Regions from separate parts of the Bacillus sp. Medicinal_06 genome, predicted to be linked through region 3. Evidence: riboswitches for the same ligand, from Rfam matches in the RefSeq annotation. Region 3 holds a riboswitch; each other region holds the start of a gene.
What was found. Region 3 has a riboswitch for S-adenosylmethionine ahead of AC1M36_RS21770 (methionine ABC transporter ATP-binding protein). Riboswitches for the same ligand answer to the same signal wherever they lie in the genome.

Region 1 (5,229 bases), on a different contig from region 3:
GAAGGCGCTACACATGGAATTACGGTAAATGCCCTCTGCCCCGGCTATGTTGATACACCGCTTGTTCGAAATCAACTCCAAGATTTAGCAACAACAAGAAATGTTCCACTAGAGCGTGTATTAGAGGATGTTATTTATCCACTCGTACCACAAAAACGATTGCTAGCTGTAGAGGAAATTGCTGACTATGCTTTATTTTTAGCAAGCGAAAAAACAAAAGGAATAACTGGCCAAGCGGTCGTTATTGATGGGGGATATACAGCACAATAATCTTTGTAACAAAAGGCTTTGCTCATTGAGAGCAAAGCCTTTTGTCATTTTGTTTCATGCGGAGCTTCATACCTTGTCATCTGTTGTGGTAATTTCTCAATTGCAACAATTACACCATCTAATTTACTTTCAATACGATGCAGTAAATATAAAGTCACAACAATTGGAAATCCAACATTACCGATCATAGATATCCATTCCTCCATCTACTTCTCCTCCTTTCTTTTAAATAAATAGAAAAAAGAAAGGAAATTTGGCAATAAAAAAATAAAATACTGTATATTATATACCTTTTCATTTTCCGTCATATAAGTCACAGTTATAAAAACAAAAGAGGTTCACCACTCATTTTCCCCTTCTGTTTTCATATGGCATGTGGCTAAAAAAGGAACTGACCGCCTCTACCCATGAGCGGATGCTCTCTTCCACTACTTTATGCCGGCCTTTCCATGCGTATTTGTTGAGCTTGTGTTCTCGAATAATGAAGCAATCTCTACTGAATAATCTCCTTGTAGAATTCCCTTTTCAGTAATAATTCCAGTAATAAGATCATGCGGAGTTACATCAAATGCAGGATTATAAACACCGACGCCCTCTGGAGCAATTTGTTTTCCAAAAACCTTTGTAACTTCAGATTCATCGCGTTCTTCAATCACAATTTCAGCCCCTGTTTTCTTCGTAATATCAAATGTAGAAAGCGGAGCAGCAACATAGAAAGGAATATGAAAATATTTCGCTAGTATAGCTAAATTCAATGTCCCTATTTTATTTGCCGTATCACCGTTTGCAACAATTCGATCTGCTCCTACAATGATAGCAGAAATATTTTTTGTTCGAATCGCATGGGCTGCCATATTGTCTGTAATGAGCGTTACATCAACACCAGCTTGTTGCAATTCCCAGGCAGTAAGGCGCGCTCCTTGTAAAACCGGCCTTGTTTCACATGCATAAGCATGTAAGTTCACCCCATGCTCTTTTCCAATATAAAACGGAGCTAGCGCTGTTCCATAACGAGCTGTAGCAATACTTCCTGCATTACAAATCGTTAAAATGTGATCACCATCTTTAAATCTAGTTAAAGCATGCTCTCCTATGCTACGGCATACACTTTCATCTTCTTGCTGAATTTTAAGTGCTTCCTCTTCTAATATTTTCCTTGCTTCTTTAATAGTTGTTACTTGCTTGATAGAAGCAGTCATACGATCAATTGCCCAAAATAAATTAACAGCTGTCGGACGTGAGGTTGCTAAATAATTGCAATCTCTTTTAAATTGTTTTTCAAAGTCAGTGATATTCGCAGCATTATATTTTTTTGCGGCAAGTGCTAAACCAAAAGCGGCGGTAATACCAATTGCAGGTGCCCCGCGCACTTCTAACATAACAATACTTTTCCACACATCCTCAATACTGGTTAACGTTTTATATTCTACAACATGCGGTAATTTCGTTTGATTTAATAATGCAATAGAATCTCCTTTCCAGCTTATAGAACGCGGAATGGCAACTGTTGTCATCATGCTTTCACCTTCCCTGAAACAATATATTGAAATAACGTTTGGAACAATCGAGTATCTGCACCTGTCGTTTCATGTAACAATAGTTCTCTGCCCAAGTTTAATGCATGCTTTTTAGTTTGAATTCTTCTATTCTTATCCTGAATTCCATCTAAATCTGCTACGTGTGCTAATCCAATTGTTCGACGAATGACTTCACACCCAGCAAATCCAACTGCATCAGCAAAAATATTTTGCAGTACAATTGCAAGCCATTGTTTCTCCTTTGTATATGATTCTACTCCTTCTAGTACCCATAGCTTTGTAAATACTTCTACAAAATTACTCCATGTTTTTTCAATATGATAGAATAATACACTTCGCTTCTCTTCTCTTGATAGCGCATTTAATAATAAATTTGCTATAAATTGACCTAGATCAAATCCTAATGGCCCAAATGTTGCAAACTCTGGATCAATTATCTTTGTTTCAGAAGGTGATGAAAAAATACTACCTGTATGTAAATCGCCATGAATTAGTGCTTCTTTTCTCGTTAAAAATTTATATTTATACTGCGCTACTTGTAATTTCAATTTCTTATCACACCAAAGTTCATCTAATGTAGGCTGTAATTCTTTCTCATAATTATTTGTATCATAATTTCCAAACGGATCTGTAAACACAAGATCTTCTGTAATTTTGCAAAGATCAGGATTTACAAATTTTCCGTCTAGCACCCTTTTCTCTTCTGCTAATAGACCAAAATCTGACGTATAAAAAAGAACGTGTGCCAAAAAGCGTCCAATATGCTGGGATAAAAGTGGATAATCTTCCCCTTCAATCAAACCTTTACGAGTAATAGTAAGAGATGATAAATCCTCCATTACCGTTACAGCTAACTCTTCATCGTGACCATATACTTTCGGAACATATTCTGGTACATATTTCGCAAAAACTTGCAATGCTTGACTTTCAATTGTGGCTCTTCTTAGCGAAAGTGGCCAGCTTTCCCCAACGACTTTCGCATACGGGAGAGCTTGTTTTACAATGATACCGCGTTCTCCATCATGGAGCCGGAATACATAATTTAAATTCCCATCCCCTATTTCATGGCAAGTCACCTTTGCTTTTTGCTCAAAGTACCCCTGCTCTTTTACATACTCAACTGCTGTTTCTTTTGTTAATGAACAATATCCCATTTTTTATCCCCCTTTATTAAATTCAGAGGCTTTTCATTATAAGAAAAACCTCTTTCCATGAAGAAAGAGGTTTGAAGTTGATCTTCTCCCCTCTTATCTGTCAGAAAGCCATCCTTTCTGCTGGAATTAGCACCGTGCCTTTTTGGCGCATAAGCGCCCCATCTCACAATGGTATTACGGTCGGTTGCTGGGTTTCATCGGGCCAAATCCCTCCACCTGCTCTTGATAAGAGTTGCATGATTTATTCAAATTTTTAAGTTTCTGTTACAGAATATAACAAGAATAAAAATCATTTGTCAATATTTTTATTTATATAATTCCGGACGTCGATCAGCAAAAACAGGAATTCCCTTTCGTACTTCTTTAATTTTTTCTAACTCTACATTCCCATACAAAATAGACTCTTCTTCTCCTGCTTCTGCTACAATTTCTCCCCATGGATTAACAATTAGAGAATGTCCAGCAAACACATTATTTGGATCCTCTCCTGCTCTATTGCATGCAACCACATAACATTGATTTTCAATTGCTCTCGCTTGAAGAAGTAAGCGCCAATGAGCTAAGCGAACAAGCGGCCATTCTGCTACAACGAATAATACATTTACTCCTCTTACAGTATGAACACGCAGCCATTCTGGAAAACGAATATCGTAACAAATGACACCACCGCACTGTACACCATCCAATGTAAATTCTCCTGTTTTATCACCTGCTATTAAATAGTTATGTTCATTCATCAACTGGAACAAATGAACCTTACTATACTCACTTTGTAGTTTTCCTTCCCGATTCACTGTATACATCGTATTCATAACACCGTGCTTTGTTTGTTTCGCAATAGACCCCCCAACAATATTCACACAATATTGTTGGGCCCATTCTGAAAGAAGTTGCTTTGTTTGAATACCATCCCCATCTGCAATTTCCGGCACTCTCTCTAAATCATAACCAGTCGTCCAAAGTTCTGGTAATACGATAATGTCCGGGTTTCCTTGCATCGCTTCTTCTATTTTTTTCTTTGCATTTTCAATATTTATTTTTACATTACCAAAAGCAATATCCATTTGAATACATGCGACTTTCATTCTATCGACCCCATCTTCAATTATTTTTTCTTTACAAAAACTTAGAAAGGTTATATCATTTGTCACTAGAATTGTAACAACTTTCAAAAGAGGTGGAAAGTATGAAACATTTTCAACCTTCCGAGATTACAACATCATTACCAACACAATTTTTTGCTTCACTTGTTGCAAAAGTTAACAAAGTCGTTGAAGCAGGGCATGATGTTATCAATCTAGGTCAAGGCAATCCAGATCAACCAACACCGCCGCATATCGTAACAGCTTTACAACGTGCAGCAGAAAAAACAGTTCATCACAAATACCCGCCATTCCGCGGACATGAAAGCTTAAAAAAAGCCGTTGCGACATTCTATAAACGTGAATACGGAGTCAAAATAAACCCTAAAACAGAAGTCGCTATCTTATTTGGTGGTAAAGCAGGGCTGGTTGAACTACCGCTTTGTTTTACAAATCCTGGTGACACAATACTTGTACCTGATCCAGGATATCCTGACTATTTATCAGGCGTCGCTTTAGCGAAAGCAAAGTTTGAGACGATGCCATTATTAGCAGAAAATGATTTTTTACCGGATTACACTAAAATTAATGATGCTATTGCCAAACAAGCCAAATTGATGTTTTTAAATTATCCTAATAATCCAACTGGTGCTATTGCATCAAAAACGTTCTTTGAACAAACAATATCATTTGCACATGAAAATGATATTTTAGTAGTTCACGACTTCGCTTATGGAGCAATTGGCTTTGATGGCAACAAACCAACTAGCTTCTTACAAGCAAACGGCGCAAAAGATGTTGGCATTGAAATTTATACACTATCAAAAACATTTAATATGGCTGGCTGGCGTATCGCCTTTGCGATCGGTAACGAAAGTGTCATTGAAACAATTAATTTATTGCAAGATCATATGTATGTCAGCATTTTTGGTGCTGTGCAAGAGGCGGCTTGTGAGGCGCTATTAAGTTCACAATCTTGTGTAAATGAACTTGTAGAACGCTATGAATCACGGAGAAATGCACTCATTACAGCGTGCCGTTCAATTGGATGGGATGTTGTCGCACCGAAGGGATCATTTTTCGCATGGCTTCCTGTTCCTAATGAGTATACATCAGAACAATTTACTGACTTATTGTTAGAACAAGCACATGTAGCAGTTGCACCTGGAGTCGGATTCGGTGAAC
Region 2 (5,229 bases), on a different contig from region 3:
TGGGTGCTGTTCAATAATTTTGGGAAGTGCTTGTAGCAATATATGAGGTCCCTTTACTTTACTCAATCGACCAACAAATAAAACTACTTTTTTATTCTGGAAATTCAACTCTTTTTGAACATCTCTTCTTACTGCTTTCCCCCTCGCTGTCCAAGCAGGAGTATATTGATCTAAATCTACACCCGAATATACTGTCTTTGTCTTATTTTTCGCTGCTGGGAAACGAGAAGTAATTGTCTTACCAATATAATCACTTACTGTTACAATTTTTGAAACGACTGAAAGACATGCCTCCCCTTCCTCATCACTTATTTTTTCATATGCAAACATCTCATTATGCACACTTAATACAAATTTTGTTTTTGGCGCAGCATCGTATAAAACTTTCATCCAGTTTGGACGATTACATAAATGAACTACATCATAATTTTCCTTGCTTATATGTTCAACAATACGAGGAACATACTCATCTTCTGAAAAACGTATATACCGAACACCTTCTCTTTTTTCAAAATCTTTCAAATCCGGATCATTTATTGAAATAATTGTCACATCTTTTCCTTTTGAAGCAATAATAGAAGCAACGGCATCCATATAAATTTGAATAGCTCCTCCTCGTATTGCTGGTACGGGTAGTTTTTCAGTAGATATTATTGCAATTTTCATACGTTAACCCTCCATTTCACAAAGAATACAACCCTCTTCAACATATGTTACGAAAAAGCTCTTACCATTGTGAGTAATCGAGCACCTTTTTCCAAATACCAAACACAAAATAGGTAAAAGCTCTACTTTTTATCCTTACAGGCGAATGGCTAGAACAACCAATTGTCTTGTACCATAAAGTAATAAGAGAATGTATAAAGGATGGTGACATATATGGAAAAACACACAGAAGAAGCAGAATATATATTATCGCCTGAAGAGGAGAGCAAATTACTATCGTTAGCTGAAACAATGATTCAAGATTGGGATATTACTGTAAATGCCATTGAATTAATACAGGGGGGACAACTTGCATTAGTATGGAAAATTCATACACCGGATGGACCTGTTTGTTTAAAAAGAATTCATCGTCCAGAAAAGAAAGCGTTATTTTCTATTCATGCACAAGATTATCTTGCAAAAAAAGGAATGCGTGTTCCAAGTATTATTCCTAACAAAAATAATCAGTTATACACAAAACATGGCCCATTTTTATTTGTCGGATACGAATGGATTGAGGGAAGACCTTTCGAACTTACTATGCAAGAAGACCTTGAAATGATTATGAAGGGATTAGCTGACTTCCATCTTGCGTCTATTGGTTACAGGCCACCACCAGGGGTTCCTATTTTCACAAAACTAGGACGTTGGCCAAACCATTACATCAAGAGATTCCAACAAATGGATGTTTGGAAGAACTTAGCTGAAAATACTAAGGAAGATCCATTTTCGCAATTGTACTTAGCTGAAATTGATCCTTTTATTCTAGAAGCACAACATACACTTCAGCGACTATTAGCTTCTGAATATACAACCTGGACAAATCAATTACAATCAAACCCTAACCTGTGCCATCAAGATTACGGTACAGGAAATTCCCTTCTTGACCCAAATAATCAAATTTGGGTAATTGATTTAGATACCGTGTCTTTTGATCTTCCGATTCGTGATTTGCGTAAAATGATTATTCCTTTATTAGATACAACGGGAGTTTGGAATGAGGATCAATTTAATATTATGATTAACGCTTACGAATCAATTTCTCCTCTAACAGCTGAACAAAAAAAGATCATGTTTATCGATATGCTATTTCCATATGAACTTTACGATGTAATTCGTGAAAGATATGTTAGAAAATCTCCTCTTCTTGCTGATGAACTCGCCGGCGCTATGGAATATGAGAGAATAAAATCTAAAGCTTTAAATACTTTAATTGAGAAATTTTAAAATCTAGTACGTGAAACTAAAAAATAAGAAGCCTACCAAATAGATGTTAGGCTTCTTCTACTATCATTTTGCAATTTCTAAGTCTAAAAACTATATTTCTACATCACTGATTTCGCTGCGCTTCTTTAAATTCTTCCTTAATTTGAGCAAGTGTTCCTTCTTCTGTAATTAATCTGTATGCTGCATACGCTAATGCTTTTGCAGATGTAATTAATGCTTTATCGCCAAGTTCCGAACGAGCTGCTTCTCTAAATTCATTCGTATGAGCAATTAAATTGTCTGGACCAATTTTAATGTAAGGATGAATTGTTGGTACGACTTGACTTACATTCCCTGCATCTGTTGAACCGATTCCAAGTCTCTCTTTACGATTTACATCTTCACCAAGGTTTTCTAATTCCTCAGCAATCACTTCATTAAATGTTTTTGTTACTAATAATTCATCAATTTCATTTTGGAACTGATTGATTTTTACTGTTGTTCCTGTTGCTAATGCGGATCCCTGTGCAATATTTCGTACCTTTTCAGTTACTTCAGCACATCTTTTACGCGTTGCTGCGCGAATGAAAAAGCGAGCTGCTGCGTAATCTGGAATAATATTCGGCGCCTTTCCACCTTCAGTAATGACACCATGAATTTTCACATCTGCTGGAAGTTGTTGGCGAAGTGCATTAATCCCACTGTAAAGCTGAATAATCGCATCTAATGCATTAATTCCTTCCTCTGGTGATGCTGCCGCATGTGCAGACTTTCCATAAAAATGAAAATCAAGTGGATCAACTGCTAGCGATGGACTTGTTGTTGCTGTTTTTCCACTCGGGTGAATCATAAGTGCTGCATCGATATTGTTAAACAAACCTGCTTTCACATAACTTGCTTTGGCACTTCCATTTGGTCCACCTTCTTCTGCTGGTGTTCCAAATACGACGATTTCACCTCCAATTTCTTCAATTGTTTCTGATAATGCAATCGCTGCCGCAACACTTATTGTGCCAATTAAATTATGACCACACGCATGACCTAATCCAGGCAAAGCGTCATACTCTGCTAAAAAAGCAATTGTAGGTCCTTGTTTCCCTGAGCTTTTCCGTGCGATAAAGCCTGTTTCATGTCCTGCTATATTGTGTTGCAGTTGAAAACCTGCACTTCCTAGTAATAAGCTTAATGTTCTTGATGCAAAGAATTCTTGATTACCAATTTCAGGGTTCTCATGTATATCATGACTTGTTTTTACATACGTCTCTTTATTTCTTTCTATGCTTTCAGTAATACTATTTCGGTGTGACGTTACTTGTTTTGTTGTCATTTTCCTATTCCTCCTTTAAATTTACATATAAAAAAGCCTCTCTCTAAAAGATAGAAAGAGGCTTGAAAAATACAGATTCAAAAATGCCTTCTTTCTTATCTTTCAAGTCTTTCACTTGCTGGAATTGGCACAGTATTCATATTGAATCCGCTGCCGAGGTTTCATAGGGCCAGTCCCTCTACCTCTCTTGATAAGAAAATCGTTTTTATTTTCATAAAATTATATTAAATTATTTTCATTCTAGTTTTATTCCGACTAAATGTCAAGGAATTCCGATTTGATTTTACCGAATATCTAAAAATCCTTTTAAAACGCCAATCGTTTCAGGAGTATGCATTCTCGCACATATATAAGGGAATTCTGGACTTCCTTCAAACGTCATTTGTGACGTTAACGGCGCACCTACCCAAAAGATTTCATCATCAATACATATAAATGGAAGTGATTTATTTTGTCTTTGTACTCTTACATTTTTTAATGGAATGGGTCCATCGCTATATATTGTGACTTGCGCCACTGTACGCATTAATGCCTGCCATACTCTTTTATCTACCTGTCTTGTACTTGGAAGCGAAATAATAATTTTTTGTTTTGCTGACAAAATATCTTTTAACAATACTTTTGTCTCTTCCAAATTCATTTGCATAAACCATCTCAAGCGCTTTGTAATTTTTCGTTCGAACAACGGACGTGATGACCTGCGATCATACACATTTCCGTGTCTTTCTATGTGAGAAGTTAAATGAGATAACGCTTGTTTTCTCGAAAGATTTTTCCGCATATATTGGCAGTCCGATAACTGAATGAACTTCCCTCTTGCCCTCGTTACCGCAACGTTTACAAGACGATGATTTTTATGATCAAAAAATAACACACCAGGTCTTTCTTGCGGATAACTATCTACTGTATCAAATATCATCATGTCTCGTTCAGACCCTTGAAATTTATGAACAGTTGCCGCTAAAACAGGTGTATTTCGATACTTTGTTTTTTGCAATAGTTCTCTTATGCATGTTGATAAGAAACGGGACTGTGCGCGATATGGTGTGACAACTCCAATGGATTGAACACCATCTAATAAACCGATTAAAATCATTTGCATCGCAACAAGACCGGACATCATATTAAAACGTGAACCAGAAGCTGCATCTTTTAAAGAATAGGCTCCCATCAAACTAGTATCAAATAGAGCAGTCGCTTCATTTGCAAATGGCTGTAATTCCGCTAATTCCTGCCTTGCCGAAACAGAAGGATGGTCGAACACTCTATTCTTATAAATAAATGAGTTTGTAAATTTAGATATATCCTCATGCATCCGTCTTTGTTCTTGCAGCATAAATAAATTTGGATGTGCTTCATAACTATTTACAGATTGGACAATGCCAGCATGATAAAACATATCTTCCCCTAGCCATTTTCTAACAAGCTCATGGTTTGCCATCGCAATTGGAGGCAACTGTAAAAAGTCACCACAAACGACAATTCTTTTACCAAGAGAAGCAGCTAATGCGAGTTGCGGCACATATGCCATACTCACTTCATCTACAACAACTAAGTCAAATGTTCGCTCATAAATAAGAGAATCAATTGCGCATTTGGATAGCGTCGCACCAATTACTTTTGCATTTTCAATATATTCTCTTTCTACTTCTTTAATTTTCGCTCTTTGTTTTCTGAGGTCTCCTTCAATTTCTTGCATACGCTTTTTATCAGAAGCAGTTGCTTTATACGATAAGATTTTTTGTCGAAGATCTTGACGCATTTCCTCTAAATAGAGCTTTTCTTCTCCCCATGATCCATTCGTTGTTTCCACTAGTCTAGAAGCTAGTAATGTATCATGATTCCGTATATGTTCATGTTGGCTAAATCCATACCGGACGATTTCTCCTGGTGTCCATTTTTCTTTCTTTTCGATTTGCTTTGTTACTTCACTCATTAATACATCAACCGCTGCATTACTATGAGCAAGTACAAGTACTGATTTTCCTTTT
Region 3 (5,229 bases):
TTACGTATTAAATCGTGCTGTTGAATTAACAAAAGAATTAACTGTAGGTAACCCAGCTGAAAAAGGCATGAACATGGGACCAGTTAATGACCAAGCTGCATTTGATAAAGTAATGAGCTATGTTGCAATTGGTAAAGAAGAAGGTAAAGTAGTAGCAGGTGGCGAAGGAGATGACTCTAAAGGCTGGTTCATCCAACCAACAATCGTTGCTGACGTTGCAGAAGATGCTCGCTTAATGAAAGAAGAAATCTTCGGACCAGTAGTAGCATTCTGTAAAGCAAAAGACTTCGATCATGCGCTTGCAATTGCAAACAATACAGAATACGGTTTAACAGGAGCAGTTATCTCTAACAACCGTGAACATATCGAAAAAGCACGTGAAGACTTCCACGTTGGTAACTTATACTTCAACCGTGGATGTACTGGTGCAATCGTAGGTTACCAACCATTCGGTGGCTTTAACATGTCTGGTACAGACTCTAAAGCTGGTGGACCTGACTACCTAGCACTTCACATGCAAGCAAAAACTACTTCTGAAACTTTATAAGAAATAGGTGAAAGGGCCTTCCTGTAATAGGGAAGGCCTTTTTCATAATAAGAAAGTTTTTGATTGGAAAACAGTTATCTTACTTCAATAAAGTAGGACTTTAATCGGTGTTAGTCTTACTGCCTACAAATAGTAGGCTGAAATGTAAAAAGTGAACAGAAACAAAAACGCCAGAAAATTTAATCCATTCGTCATATTTTTCTGTATTATTTTTAAAGATTTCCTGTATAATACAATTTGAAAGAAAATCTATGGTTAGACAAAAGGACACTGCTTTCAGTTTTGCTCACTGGAAGTGGTGTTTTTGTATTTTTTCAGAAAATGTGGTACAGAAATAATAATAATGTTTAATTTTGATTCTTGAAATAGAATAACCATCTATTCAATTGATGGCACAAGGTTAATAAAGTTGTTTCATTTTAAAATGGGAATTGTTAAATAAAGTACCTGTTAAATCATTACTCTTTTTCATGAAGAACATACGAAAGTTTTGTTTCAAATTCTAATTGTAGTATAGGTTCTGGAAATTCTTCTGGAACAAATAGTAACTCTTCTGAAATCCCTAAGCAGAAACCGTCTAACTCAATTGTATTCTCCTCTGTAAAATGGCTGGTTGTACACAGTGGACCTTTAAGCATTTTACCTACAAAATGATAGTGACCCATGTATAGAAGAATCTCGCTGTTTTCTGTTGGATATGCAGAGAGTCCTGCTGGTTTTGAGGGGGTAATTCCCAATAGAGAAAATATATCAGAAATTGCAGGCTTTAATTCATTAGAAGCTAATATATAATAATTTCTGCAATCCTGGCATTTACAAGTATCGAACTCTTTTTGATAAAATTCTCTTGTCTTCTCAATATCAACATCCAATATCCATTTCCCAATCTTAATTGGCTGCATGATTTTTCACCCCTCTATTCTTAACAATAAGAATCTCTAAATCATATTTATTATACAAAGAATAATACAAGATGAAGAGAAGTCAAAGAATAAGTTAATGGGAGTAAAGGTGCTGAGGAAAAAAAGTGAAAACAAGTTCGGGAGATTTTAAGCTACATTAGCCTATGAATAGCAGTATAAAAAATCATGTCTCTGTCAGTGAGGGACATGATTTTTTATTTCAGATGGAGTTTCTAAAACTTAAGAATTCTTCTGTACTCATAACATCTGCATATACGTCATTCAAACTTGCTAAAATTGTATTATGGATATAGACAGCAGGAATTGTAGCATTTTTAAAGAGGAGATCTTTTGTTGCGCATGCATCATGTACAACAGTGCAATGAAAACCGAAATCAAAAGCAGCTCTTACTGTAGCATCAATACACATATGAGTCATCATCCCGCATATAATCACATGTTCAATTTCTAAGTTTTGTAATTGCTCTAGTAGGTCTGTTTCCCGAAAGCTGTTTGGATAGTTTTTGAGAATAACTGTTTCATTTTTTAAGGGGCGAACATTTTTATGGATGTGGACACCTTCCGTGTTCGGGAGAAAAAAAGTAGCATTTTCTTTCATAGATACATGTTGGATATGAAATATAGGTTGATTCACTTCTCGAAAATGCTGGAGCAGTTGACTTGCATATTCGCTAGCTTCAACGGCACCGCGCAGTTCCATTTTACCATTTGGAAAATAATCATTTTGAATATCAACGAGTAAAAGGGCTGTTTTCATATGAACGATCGTCCTCCGTCTTTATTTCTTATTCATATAATGTTATTCCATTAACAGAGGATATTTTCCTTTGAGAAAGAAGATGTGAAGAAGAATTTTACATTCATGTAAAATTTGCTTTAGGATTTATCCCGCTATTTTAGGGCGGTAATACTCCCACCTCAAAATTCGGCGGGAGCAATGTCCAACTCTAGCGGCTAGAATCTCCGGTCGTTTCACCCCCTCGGACGAGGCGAAAAACGCCTCTCTGCCTAAGGCGCGGGCGTCCTGTGATTCTGAGCGAGCTGCTTCCGCTTTTCTAAAGAAATTAGATGGGAGATAAACTATCCGTAAAAGTCCGATTGGTGAGGGCTAATAATCAGTGGGGAAAATCAAATAGAAAGAAGTGTAATGGATATAATATCTTTCTGTTTTATAATCTTGTAGAAAATAAAAATATTATTTTCTAATATTTTTATTGACTCTAACTTTTCCGAGTTTTATAATAAAACTTAATTAAATGACAACTAAATTGATACACTCTTATCCAGAGAGGTGGAGGGACTGGCCCTATGATACCTCAGCAACGGGTTTTTGAATACCGTGCTAATTCCAGCAAGCTCTGAGAGGCTTGGAAGATGAGAAGATGTGAATGAGTATATAAGTGCTCTTCTTCTTATTTTTATTACGGATAAGAAGGAGGGCATTTTTTATTTTACCTCAAAGCTCTGCTTCAAGTTATTACAGCATATAGGAGGGGAAAGTAATGATTTCTTTTGAAAATGTAAGTAAAGTATATGAATCAGCCGGGCAATCCGTTCATGCCGTCGAAGATGTAACATTATCGGTTGATAAGGGTGAGATATTTGGTATTATCGGTTTCAGTGGAGCTGGAAAAAGTACACTGTTACGTTTAGTGAATATGTTAGAACGACCAACAGCGGGAACGATTTCGATAGATGATAAAGATATTACTTCCTTATCAACGAAGGAGTTACGAAAGCTAAGACAAAGAATCGGAATGATTTTTCAGAGTTTTAATCTATTTAATTCGAGAACCGTGTTTGGGAATATTGCTTATCCATTGAAATTAGCGAAATTGCCAAAGAATGAGATAAAAGAAAGAGTAAATGAGCTGCTAAAGTTTGTCGGACTAGAAGATAAAGCAAACTATTATCCAGAACAACTATCAGGTGGTCAGAAGCAACGCGTAGGGATTGCAAGAGCACTTGCAACGTCACCAGATATTCTCATTTGTGATGAAGCAACATCGGCACTAGATCCTGAAACAACAACAGAAATTTTGAATCTACTAAAGAAAGTAAACAAGGAATACAATTTAACAATTCTTCTTATTACACATGAAATGCAGGTTGTGAAAGAAATTTGTCACCATGTAGCCGTGATGGAAAAAGGAAAAGTGATTGAGGAAGGCACATTATTTGATGTTTTTACAAAGCCAAAAACAAAGACGACACAAAATTTCGTTCGATCTGTTATTAACGATCATTTACCGGAAAGTGTTCTTGCTAAAATCCAAAATGGTGGACAGATTTATCGCTTAACATTTACTGGAGAAGAGACAGGACAACCGATATTATCGTATATTGCGAAAAATTATAACGTTGATGTAAATGTTCTTTATGGAAATATTATTGAACTCCAAAATATTTTATTTGGAAATCTTCTTGTAGAACTACAAGGTGAACAGAAAGAAATTCAAAAAGCATTACAACATCTAAGACTGCAAGTGCAGTTGAAGGAGGTAGAAGCTCATGCGAGTTGATTGGAGTATATTTTGGCCTCGTATATTAGATGCGACAGGGGATACCCTCTTGATGGTAATTGTAACCCTTATATTTGCCACAATACTTGGTATACCTCTAGGTTTACTTTTGTATGTTACAAGAAAAGGGAATTTTTTAGAAAACAAACTGGTCTTTTCTATTCTTAATATTGTTATTAATACGATTCGTCCCATTCCATTTATTATCTTTTTAGTAGCATTAAGTCCTTTAACGCGCACTGTTATCGGAACAACAATCGGAACGGCAGCAGCAATCTTTCCAATGACGCTGGTTGCTTCAATTGGGATTGCAAGAATGGTTGAAACAAACCTTGTTTCGGTACCAAAGGGAGTTATTGAAGCAGCACAAGCAATGGGTGCATCACCATTAAGAATTGTTTTTGAAATTCTTGTTCCAGAGGCGTTAGCACCATTAATTTTAGGAGTTACATTTATGACAGTAGGTTTAATTGAATTTTCGGCAGTTGCCGGTCTTGTTGGTGGCGGTGGTCTAGGTGACTTAGCAATGACATATGGTTATCAACGCTTTGATACGTCGGTTATGTTCGTGACGGTTGTATTGCTTATTATTCTTGTACAAATTGCACAAAACTTAGGAAACTATTTTGCAAAAGTATTCTTACGTAGATCATAAAGGGAAGAGAGGGAAAGGAAATGAAAAAGATTTTAGCATTTGTATTATCGGCACTGGTTAGTGCATCAGTATTAAGTGGCTGCGGAGCTGATGCAAAAGAAAAAGTAGTTCGCGTCGGTATAACAGGAACGGATGGAGACGCTTGGCCTATTCTTCAGAAGAAAGCTGAAAAAGAAGGAATTAAAGTTAAACTTGTAGAGTTTTCGGATTATACAACACCAAACAAGGCGTTGGCCGATGGCGATATCGAATTGAATTCATTCCAACATATTGCCTTTTTAGAGCAGTTTAAAAAGGAACATAAATTAGATATTACAGCTGTTGGAACAACTCAAATTGCACCAATGGGATTATTCTCTGAGAAATATAAAAAACCAAGTGAAATTCCATCTGGCTCAGAAATTGCAATTCCTAATGATCCAACGAACCAAGCTCGTGCATTAAAACTTCTTGATGCAGCCGGATTGTTAAAGTTGAAAAAAGACTTTGGATTATTTGGTGACCCAAGTGGTATCGCAGAAAATCCAAAGAAATTAAAAATTACACCAGTTGTTGCGCAGCAAACGCCACGTGTATTAAAAG

Region 1: linked by a shared signal. The riboswitch ahead of mtnK (S-methyl-5-thioribose kinase) and the one ahead of AC1M36_RS21770 (methionine ABC transporter ATP-binding protein) in region 3 are both predicted to bind S-adenosylmethionine.
Region 2: linked by a shared signal. The riboswitch ahead of AC1M36_RS01885 (M20 family metallopeptidase) and the one ahead of AC1M36_RS21770 (methionine ABC transporter ATP-binding protein) in region 3 are both predicted to bind S-adenosylmethionine.

What each region holds. Positions count from the first base shown of each region.
Region 1 covers NZ_JBWYHD010000007.1:322,866-328,094, forward strand. The annotation lists gene AC1M36_RS19140 (3-hydroxybutyrate dehydrogenase) at 1-270, shown strand, start outside; gene AC1M36_RS19145 (YvrJ family protein) at 315-476, opposite strand; gene mtnA (S-methyl-5-thioribose-1-phosphate isomerase) at 699-1,787, opposite strand; gene mtnK (S-methyl-5-thioribose kinase) at 1,784-2,962, opposite strand; SAM riboswitch class I at 3,053-3,194, opposite strand; gene AC1M36_RS19160 (carbon-nitrogen family hydrolase) at 3,268-4,134, opposite strand; gene AC1M36_RS19165 (pyridoxal phosphate-dependent aminotransferase) at 4,149-5,229, shown strand, end outside.
Region 2 covers NZ_JBWYHD010000001.1:356,157-361,385, forward strand. The annotation lists gene AC1M36_RS01875 (glycosyltransferase family 4 protein) at 1-666, opposite strand, end outside; gene AC1M36_RS01880 (CotS family spore coat protein) at 868-1,932, shown strand; gene AC1M36_RS01885 (M20 family metallopeptidase) at 2,036-3,238, opposite strand; SAM riboswitch class I at 3,331-3,435, opposite strand; gene AC1M36_RS01890 (AAA domain-containing protein) at 3,522-5,229, opposite strand, start outside.
Region 3 covers NZ_JBWYHD010000010.1:123,076-128,304, reverse strand. The annotation lists gene pruA (L-glutamate gamma-semialdehyde dehydrogenase) at 1-547, shown strand, start outside; gene AC1M36_RS21780 (hypothetical protein) at 1,006-1,449, opposite strand; gene AC1M36_RS21775 (cysteine hydrolase family protein) at 1,670-2,227, opposite strand; SAM riboswitch class I at 2,747-2,851, shown strand; gene AC1M36_RS21770 (methionine ABC transporter ATP-binding protein) at 2,973-3,992, shown strand; gene AC1M36_RS21765 (methionine ABC transporter permease) at 3,982-4,647, shown strand; gene AC1M36_RS21760 (MetQ/NlpA family ABC transporter substrate-binding protein) at 4,668-5,229, shown strand, end outside.